Regions from separate parts of the Lysobacter hankyongensis genome, predicted to be linked through region 2. Evidence: predicted binding sites of a transcription regulator. Region 2 holds the regulator's gene; the other holds the start of a gene.
The links. Region 2 encodes HrcA, which represses chaperone genes, less so after heat shock. Its sites were predicted from a motif close to TTNGCACTCNNNNNNNNNGAGTGCNAA; they were not measured.
Positions count from the first base shown of each region.

Region 1 (4,311 bases), on a different contig from region 2:
GGCGTCTTCTTCTCGCCGAACCCGAACACGCGCATGTTCTGCGCGCGCAGGCGCATCGCCAGCGGGGTGAAATCGGCGTCGCTGGAGACGATGGCGAAGGCGTCGAAGCGGCCGCTGTGCAGCAGATCCATCGCATCCACCACCATCGCCATGTCCGACGCGTTCTTGCCGGTGCTCAGCGCGAACTGCTGGATCGGCTGGATCGCGTTCGGGTGCAGCGCCTGCTCCCACTTCTGCATGTTCGGGCTTTTCCAGTTGCCGTAGGCGCGGCGCACGTTGGCGATGCCGTGGCGGGCCAGTTCCGCCAGCACCACGTCGATCTTCGCCGCCGGCGCATTGTCCGCGTCGATCAGCAGCGCGATCCGCATCCGGTCGTCCATGGCGTTCTCCGCAGTTCGTTCGCGACAGCCTAGGCGCATCCGCCGTGACGCGCTACAGGTGGAGGCGCAGGCGGAGCAACGACACGGGAAGGAGGCCGCGCGCCGCGTCCTTGGGGACGAACGCGGCGCGCGACGGGGGGATGCAGGGCGGTTTCGGGAGCGAGGCGAACCCGCCCTGCGTCTGCTTCAGCGGCGAACGCGCCGAAACAGGATCACGCGGATCGCGACGCGGCACGCAGGACCGGCGGAAACGCGAACGGCCCGGTGTCCCGGGCCGTTCGGCGTCGCGTCGAGGCGGTTGCTTGCTTATGCGGCGAACAGCGCCTTCATCTTCTTCAGCGCGTTCGCTTCGATCTGGCGGATGCGCTCGGCGGAGACGCCGTATTCGTCGGCCAGCTCCTGCAGGGTGACCTTGCTGTCCGGGTCCAGCCAGCGACGCTTGACGATGTCGCGCGAGCGGGCGTCGAGGCGGGCCAGACCTTCGCGCAACAGATCGAGCTGATCGGCCTCGCTGTCGGCGCTTTCGTAGGCCTGCGCCGGGTCTTCGCCTTCGGCCATCAGATAGGCTACCGGCGCGGGCGGCGCGTGGTCGTCGTCGGCGTCGTCCGGCGCGTCGAAACCGATATCGCGGCCGGAGAGGCGCGACTCCATCTCCATCACTTCGCGCTCGGAGACGTTCAGATCCTGGGCGACGGCCCGCACTTCCTCGGCGTTGAGCCAGCCCAGGCGGGTCTTGCTGCGGCGCAGGTTGAAGAACAGCTTGCGCTGGGCCTTGGTGGTCGCGACCTTCACGATGCGCCAGTTCTTGATGATGAACTCGTGCATCTCGGCGCGGATCCAGTGCACCGCGAACGACACCAGGCGCACGCCGATCTCGGGATCGAAGCGCTTCACCGCCTTCATCAGGCCGATGTTGCCTTCCTGGATCAGGTCGGCCAGCTGCAGGCCGTAGCCGTTGTAGCCGCGGGCGACGTGGACCACGAAGCGCAGGTGCGAGAGCACCAGCTCGCGGGCGGCATCGAGGTCGTTCTGCTGCAGGAAGCGGCGGGCGAGGGCCTGCTCGTCTTCGGCCGAGAGCACCGGGATCTGGTGGACGGCGCCGACATAGGCCTCCAGCGAACCCAGCGGCGACAAACCGCTGAAGGCCGGGACCGGCAGGCTGTTCGGGATCATGGCGGTGGGGGCGATGGTCGGGTTCATAGGTCTCGATCTTAGCAGTCGGCTGGTTGGAGTGCTAAACCTCGAAAAAGTTCCCCAGCGTTCCGTTCATGGAACAAACCGCCAGTCCTTCCGGCGGGCTCGTCGTTGATGCGTTCAATCCTGTGACGTGAGCGGGCGGCAAACGCGGACAGATCGCCGACGTGTCGTCATTCTGGCGCAGCGGACGGCGCCCTCAAGCGCCATCGGTCACCCTGTCTGTTGGCGTTCAGCCCTGATCTCAAGAGGACGATCTCAAGAGCACGACCGCAAGCGCGGTCTCACAGGGGTTGACGGGCGTCGCGATGTCCTGCTGTACTAATACAACTAGTACAGTTATGGAGCACCGCATGTCCCGTACCAAGGCCCTGATGATCCAGATCGTCACCGGCGATCCCCGCCCGATCGGCAGGCAGATCGTGGATGCGGTGCGGATGAAGATCGCGACCGGCGAGCTGGTGCCCGGCGACCAGTTGCCCAGCGTGCGCGGTCTGGCCCAGCAACTGACGGTCAATCCGAACACGGTGGCCAAGGCCTATGCCGACCTGGTGGCCGAGGGCTGGCTGGAAGCGCGGCAGGGGCTGGGCCTGTACGTGGCGCCGCCGCGCCAGCGCCTGAGCGATGCCGAGCGCGAGCGCCGCTTCGACGAGGCGGTGCAGCGCTTCGTCCACGACGTGCTGCCGCTGGATGTCTCCGTCGACGAAGTCCATGCCCGCATGGATGCCGAATTCCGCGCGCTGACGCCGCGCAAGACCGCCTGAGGCCGGGGGCGCGCATGACCACACGCATGACAACCCGCATGACCACCAGCGAACACGTCATCGAGACCGATGGCCTGAGCCGGCGCTACGGCCGCAAGCTTGCGCTTGATCGCCTCGACCTGCGCATCCCGCGCGGTCGCATCCACGCCATCGTCGGCGCGAACGGCGCGGGCAAATCCACGCTGTTCCGGATCCTGCTGGGTTTCCTGGCGCCGAGCGACGGCGAGGCGCGCATCCTCGGCCGCGACAGCCAGTGGCTGACGCCGGAAGACCGCGGCCGCATCGGTTTCGTCAACGAAGAGCACACCCTGCCGGGCTGGATGCGGGTGTCGGCCATCGCCGACATGCAGCGGCGTGCGTATCCGCGCTGGAACGCGCGCGCCTACGACGAGGTCATCGGCCACTACCGCGTGCTGCCGGAGCAGAAGGTCGGGCAGCTGTCGCGCGGCGAACGCGCCGGCTTCAATCTTGCGCTGGCGCTCGCGCAGTCGCCGGAATTGCTGATCCTCGACGAACCGACGCTGGGGCTGGACGTGGTCGCGAAGCGCGCGTTCCTGGAATCGCTGATGTACAGCAACGCGGCCGACGACTGCACGGTGATCTATTGCTCGCACCAGATGGAGGAGATCGAGCGGGTCGCCGACAATCTGATCATCCTCGAACTGGGGCGGCTGATGCACATGTCGGCGCCGGAGGAGTTCTGCGCGCGGGTAAGCCACTGGGTCGCGGACATTCCGTTCAAGGGGCCGGAGCCGGCGACGATTCCCGGCCTGCTGGAACGGCAGCGGCTCGACGGCCTGCATCACTATCTGGTGCTGGACCAGGACGCCGCGTTCGCGGAATTCCTGCGCGGCGCCGGCGCGCGTTCGATCCAGAGCATGCCGGTGAGCCTGGACCGTGCGGTCAACGCCTTCCTCGCCAAGAATCACGCCGCGCCCGCGGCGGCGGCAGCCTGAAGGAGGCGCGCATGCATTCCCTGTTCAAGGCCGAGCTGCTGCGTTTCCGGGTGTGGGCGCTGGCGCTCGCGGCAGTGCATTTCATCGCCCTGGGCTTCCTCACCCGCATGGTCGATCTCGCGCAGCAGCCGCTGGTCGTGCACTGGACCTTCGGCGCCATCCATGCGGCGATCGGTCTGCTGCTCGGTCTGTACCAGATGGGCAGCTATCGCCGGCCGAACGCCTGGCTGAATCTGCTGCACCGGCCGCTGGCGCCGCCGCGCATCGCCGTCGCGCTGATCCTGGCGGCGATCGTGCTGCTCGCCGTCGTCGTCGCGCTACCCATCCTGCTGATCGGTGCATGGCAGGAGACGACGACCGCGCGCGTGGTCGATCTGCGCCATTGGCTGCTGGCGCTGGCGGGCCTGCAGATCGCGGTCATCGGTTATCTCGCGGGTGCCTACGGCATGCTCGGCGAGCGTCGATACGCCGCTTCGGGACTCGTCTTCCTGCTGCTGTTGCCGATGTCCCACGCCACCGGCTTCGGCGCCCTGGCGCTGCAGGCGCTGGCGCTGCTGTGGCTGGCGGCGATGGTGTTCGCCAGCTTCAAGCCGGATCTGGATGCGCCGCCGCGCGGGCCCGCGGGCATCGCCGTGGTGGCGTTGCCGCTGCAGATGGCGGCGTTCCTGTTGATCGTGATGTCGTATTACGGCATCGAGACGGTCTGGATCGCGGAAGGCTCGCATCCGAACAACACGCCGGTCCCGCCGCGCGGCGGTCACAACGAAATGGAAAAGGCCGACGAACGCACGCGGATGCGGCTGGCGCTGGACGGCAGCGCGCATCCGGACGCGGCGCTGCTGCGCGAACAGATCGCGCTGTCGGAGCCGCTCGGAATTCCGTCGCAGCTGTCGCGCATGCCGCAGCGCCACGAACTGGCGAACGTGGCGCCGATGGAATTCGACGACCGCGCGCGCGGCATCCGCTGGGTGTTCAGCCACGACGACATGCGCCTGCACGGCTACGCCATCAACGATC
Region 1 covers NZ_BAABJE010000005.1:385,263-389,573, forward strand. The annotation lists gene ABD974_RS07660 (NYN domain-containing protein) at 1-380, opposite strand, end outside; gene rpoH (RNA polymerase sigma factor RpoH) at 687-1,580, opposite strand; gene ABD974_RS07670 (GntR family transcriptional regulator) at 1,928-2,338, shown strand; gene ABD974_RS07675 (ABC transporter ATP-binding protein) at 2,365-3,294, shown strand; gene ABD974_RS07680 (hypothetical protein) at 3,306-4,311, shown strand, end outside.
Region 1: the regulator HrcA is predicted to act here: its motif matches at 1,592-1,618, upstream of rpoH (RNA polymerase sigma factor RpoH).

Region 2 (4,311 bases):
GGGCCAGCGGATCCTTGCGCAGGTCGATGCCCTGGTCCTTCTGGAATTCCTCGACGAGATAGTCGATGACGCGCTTGTCGAAGTCTTCGCCGCCCAGGAAGGTGTCGCCGTTGGTGGCGAGCACTTCGAACTGCTTCTCGCCGTCGACGTTCGCGATCTCGATGATCGACACGTCGAAGGTGCCGCCGCCGAGGTCGTACACGGCGATCTTGCGATCGGCGCCGCCGTCGCCCTTGTCCAGGCCATAGGCCAGCGCGGCCGCGGTCGGCTCGTTGATGATGCGCTTCACTTCCAGACCGGCGATGCGGCCGGCGTCCTTGGTCGCCTGACGCTGGCTGTCGTTGAAGTAGGCCGGCACGGTGATCACCGCTTCGGTCACCGCTTCGCCCAGATAGGCTTCGGCGGTCTTCTTCATTTTCTCGAGCACGCGCGCCGAGATTTCCGGCGGCGCCATCTTGCGGCCGTCGCTGGTTTCGACCCAGGCGTCGCCGTTGCTGTGCTGGATGATGCCGTAGGGCACCAGGTCCAGATCCTTCTTCACTTCGGCGTCGGTGAACTTGCGGCCGATGAGGCGCTTCACCGCGTAGAAGGTGTTCTTGGGATTGGTGACGGCCTGACGCTTGGCGCTGGCGCCGGCCAGCACTTCGCCATCCTTCGTGTAGGCGATGATCGACGGCGTGGTGCGGTCGCCCTCGCTGTTCTCGATGACTTTTGCCTTGCCGCCTTCCATGATCGCGACGCACGAATTGGTCGTGCCCAGATCGATGCCGATGATCTTGCCCATGACGGTGTCCTCTGTAATTCGATATTTGGGGCGGCCGCGCCGCCGATGATCTGTGTGTGGGGTGGTCCGGTGCGCGTTTCAAGCGCCGCGCATCACCGCCACGTGAATGGCGCGAGACGCGCTCAGTCCTGCTTCGCCACCACGACCAGCGCCGGACGTAGCAGACGCTCGTTGAGCAGCCAGCCCTTCTGGAAGGTCTGCGCGACCGCGCCCGGGGCGATGCCCTCGGCGTCGATCATGCTCATCGCCTGATGCTGGTCTGGATTGAAGACATCGCCTGGCGCCGGCGCGACCGCCACCAGGCCGTTGGCCCCGGCGATGCGCTGCAACTGGCGCAGGGTCAGTTCCATGCCGGCGCGCAGCGGGTCGCCCTCGGCCGCGGCGGCGAGCCCCGCTTCCATGCTGTCGAACAGCGGCAGCAGGTCGCCGAGCAGGCGTTCGTTGGCGAATTTGCGCGCCATTTCGACTTCGCGCGCCATGCGCTTGCGCTGGTTTTCCAGATCGGCGCGCTCGCGCAGGCCGTCGGCCCGCAGTTGTTCGAGTTCCGCGCGGAGGCTTTCGATGACGGCTTCCGGGCTGTCCGCGGCGGCCGCGTCGGCGTGCGCGGAAGTGGATTCGTCCTGTTGGCTATGTTCTTGATTCATCTGGCATCCGGTGGCAGGCGGAGGCGGGAGAACCCGCCGACCGCCCTGCAATGGGGCCGGGCGCGGGGGAATCAAGGGGCCCAGGCAGAACCCGGCGCGCGACGCGAACGAGGCCGTGCCCACGGCTGAAGACACTGAAACGATGGCTGTCAGGCTCGGTTCGCTTCCACCACGCCCGCAGGTGCGACCCGGTTGCCGCGTTGCGCCATCGCCTTACCGCGTCTCGTCCGGCCCCAGCGCCTCGCTCAGCACCGACGCCGCCGCCTGCACCACCGGGATGACCCGCTCATAGGCCATGCGGGTCGGGCCGATCACGCCCAGCACGCCCAGGGTACGGCCGCCGGCTCCGTACGGCGCGGTGACCAGCGACACGCTGTCCAGCGGCGCCATGCCGGTTTCCTCGCCGATGAAGATCCGCACGCCCGGCGCGCGCAGGGTGCGTTCCAGCACCTGCAGAATCTCGCGCTTGCTGGCGAAGGCCTCGAACAACTCACGCAGCCGCTCCAGGTTCGACAGGTCCTGCACGCCGATCAGCCGGGTCTGACCGGCCACCAGCATGTCCTCTGCATCGCTGGCGAGCGCCTGGTCGGCCAGTTCCAGCGCCTGGGTCATCAGGGTTTCCATCTCCTGCCGCGCACTGCGCAGTTCGGCCAGCAGCAGCGCGCGGGCCTCGGCCAGTGGGCGGCCAGCGTAGTGCGCGTTGAGATAGTTCGCGATCCGCTCCAGTTCGCCAGGGTCGTAACCGCGCCGGGTCTGCAGGATGCGGTTCTGCACGTCGTTGTCCGCGAAGACCAGAATGGCCAGCACCCGCTGGCCGTCCAGCGGCACGAAGTCGACGTGCTTGAACGCGAACTGCTCGCGTTTCGGAACGCTGACCACACCGACGAAGTGGGTCATCGCCGAGACCAGTTCGGACGCGCTGCCCAGCAGGCTCTGGGTGCCGGCGCCGGCCGAAAGCTCGGTCCGCAGGCGATTCAATTCGATGTCGGCCAGCGGCTGGATCTGCAGCAGGCTGTCGACGAACACCCGGTAGCCCTGCGCGGTCGGCACGCGCCCGGCGGAGGTATGCGGCGCCGACAGCAGGCCCACGTCTTCCAGCTCGGCCAGGATGTTGCGGATCGTGGCCGCGCTGACGTCCAGGCCCGCGTGTCGGGCCAGCGTCTGCGAGCCCACCGGCTCGCCGTCGCGGATGTAGCGCGAGATCAGCGTGCGCAGCAGCAGACGGGCGCGGGGGTCGAGGTTGGCATCGGGGGTACGGCTCATGCTGAGCGGTATAGGCGCAGATGGCGGGAGACGCAAGCGCGCCGATCTCTGTCCGTGAGACGCCCCTTCTTTCGAATAGGGCCGTCGACCCCGGCTTGCGCTTGCCAGGCACCGTCCACGGAATCCCCAACGCGGATGGCGCCTGGTCAAGCCGGCCGGGGTCTGCATGTCGATCTTTTGATGCACAATTCCGCCCCATGCTGACTCATCTGACTCTTCGCGATTTCGCCGTCGTCTCCGCCGCCGAGCTCGAATTCGGCCGCGGCATGACCGTGATTTCCGGCGAAACCGGCGCCGGCAAATCGCTGCTGGTGGACGCGCTGGGCTTCCTCTCCGGGCTGCGCGCCGACAGCGGCATGGTCCGCCATGGCGCCGAACGCGCCGAATTGAGCGCCGAATTCGATCTCGCCGACCGCGCCGAAGCGCTCGAGTGGCTGCGCGAGCAGGACATGCTCGACGACGGCGACGCCAGTGCCGCCTGTCATCTGCGCCGCACCCTGCGCTCGGACGGCGGCTCGCGGGCCTGGATCAACGGCCGACCGGTCACGGTCGCGCAACTGGCCGAACTCGCCGGGCTGCTGGTCGAAATCCACGGCCAGCACGAACACCAGGCGCTGCTGTCGAAGGCCAGCCAGCTCGATCTGCTCGACGCTTTCGGCCGCCATGCCGCACCGCTGGCGGCCGTGCGCGACGCCGCCGCGGCCTGGTCGGCGCTGCAACGCGAACGCGACATCCTCTCCCGCGCCGGCGATGTCTCCGACCGGATCGAACTGCTGGACCACCAGTGGCGCGAACTCGACCGCGAGACCCTGGAGCCGGCATCGATCGTCGATCTCGTGGCCCAGCACCGCCGCCACGCCAACGCCGCCGGACTGATCGACACCTGCGAGCGCGCCTTGACCACGCTGGAAGGCGACGACGCGCCATCGTTGCTGCAGACCCTGCAATCCCTGCGCGGCGATCTGGCCCGCGCCCGCAGCGACGAACCGCGACTGGGCGAAGTGGACGGCATGCTCGACGCCGCTGCGATCCAGATCGACGAAGCCACCCGGCTGCTGCAGCGGATTCGCGACGACCTCGACCTCGACCCCGACCAGTTCGAGGCACTGGAAGAGCGACTCGGACGCCTGCACGAACTGGGCCGCAAACACCGGGTCCTGCCCGAAGCGCTGCTGGACGTCCGCGAACGGCTCGCGACCGAACTGGAATCGCTGCGCAACGCCGGCACGCGGCTGACCACGCTGGACGGCGAGATCGCCCGCGCCGCGGATCGATGGTCGGATGCTGCGGCCGATCTGACCGCCGCCCGCCGGGCAGCCGCCGCGACGCTGTCGCAGGCGGCCAGCGCACTCATCGCCGAGCTCGGCATGGGCGGCGGGCGCTTCGAGATCGCGCTGGAACCGGTCGACGCCGGCCGCCCGGACCCGCAGGGCGCCGAACGGGTCGAATTCCTGGTCTCGGCCAACGCCGGGCAGCCGCCCCGCCCGCTGCGCAAGGTCGCCTCCGGCGGCGAACTGTCGCGGGTTTCGCTGGCGATCGAAGTCGCGGCCCTCGGCCTGGACGCGGTGCCGACGATGGTGTTCGACGAGGTCGACTCCGGCATCGGCGGCGCGGTCGCGG
Region 2 covers NZ_BAABJE010000014.1:183,487-187,797, forward strand. The annotation lists gene dnaK (molecular chaperone DnaK) at 1-784, opposite strand, end outside; gene grpE (nucleotide exchange factor GrpE) at 907-1,428, opposite strand; gene hrcA (heat-inducible transcriptional repressor HrcA) at 1,642-2,691, opposite strand; gene recN (DNA repair protein RecN) at 2,889-4,311, shown strand, end outside.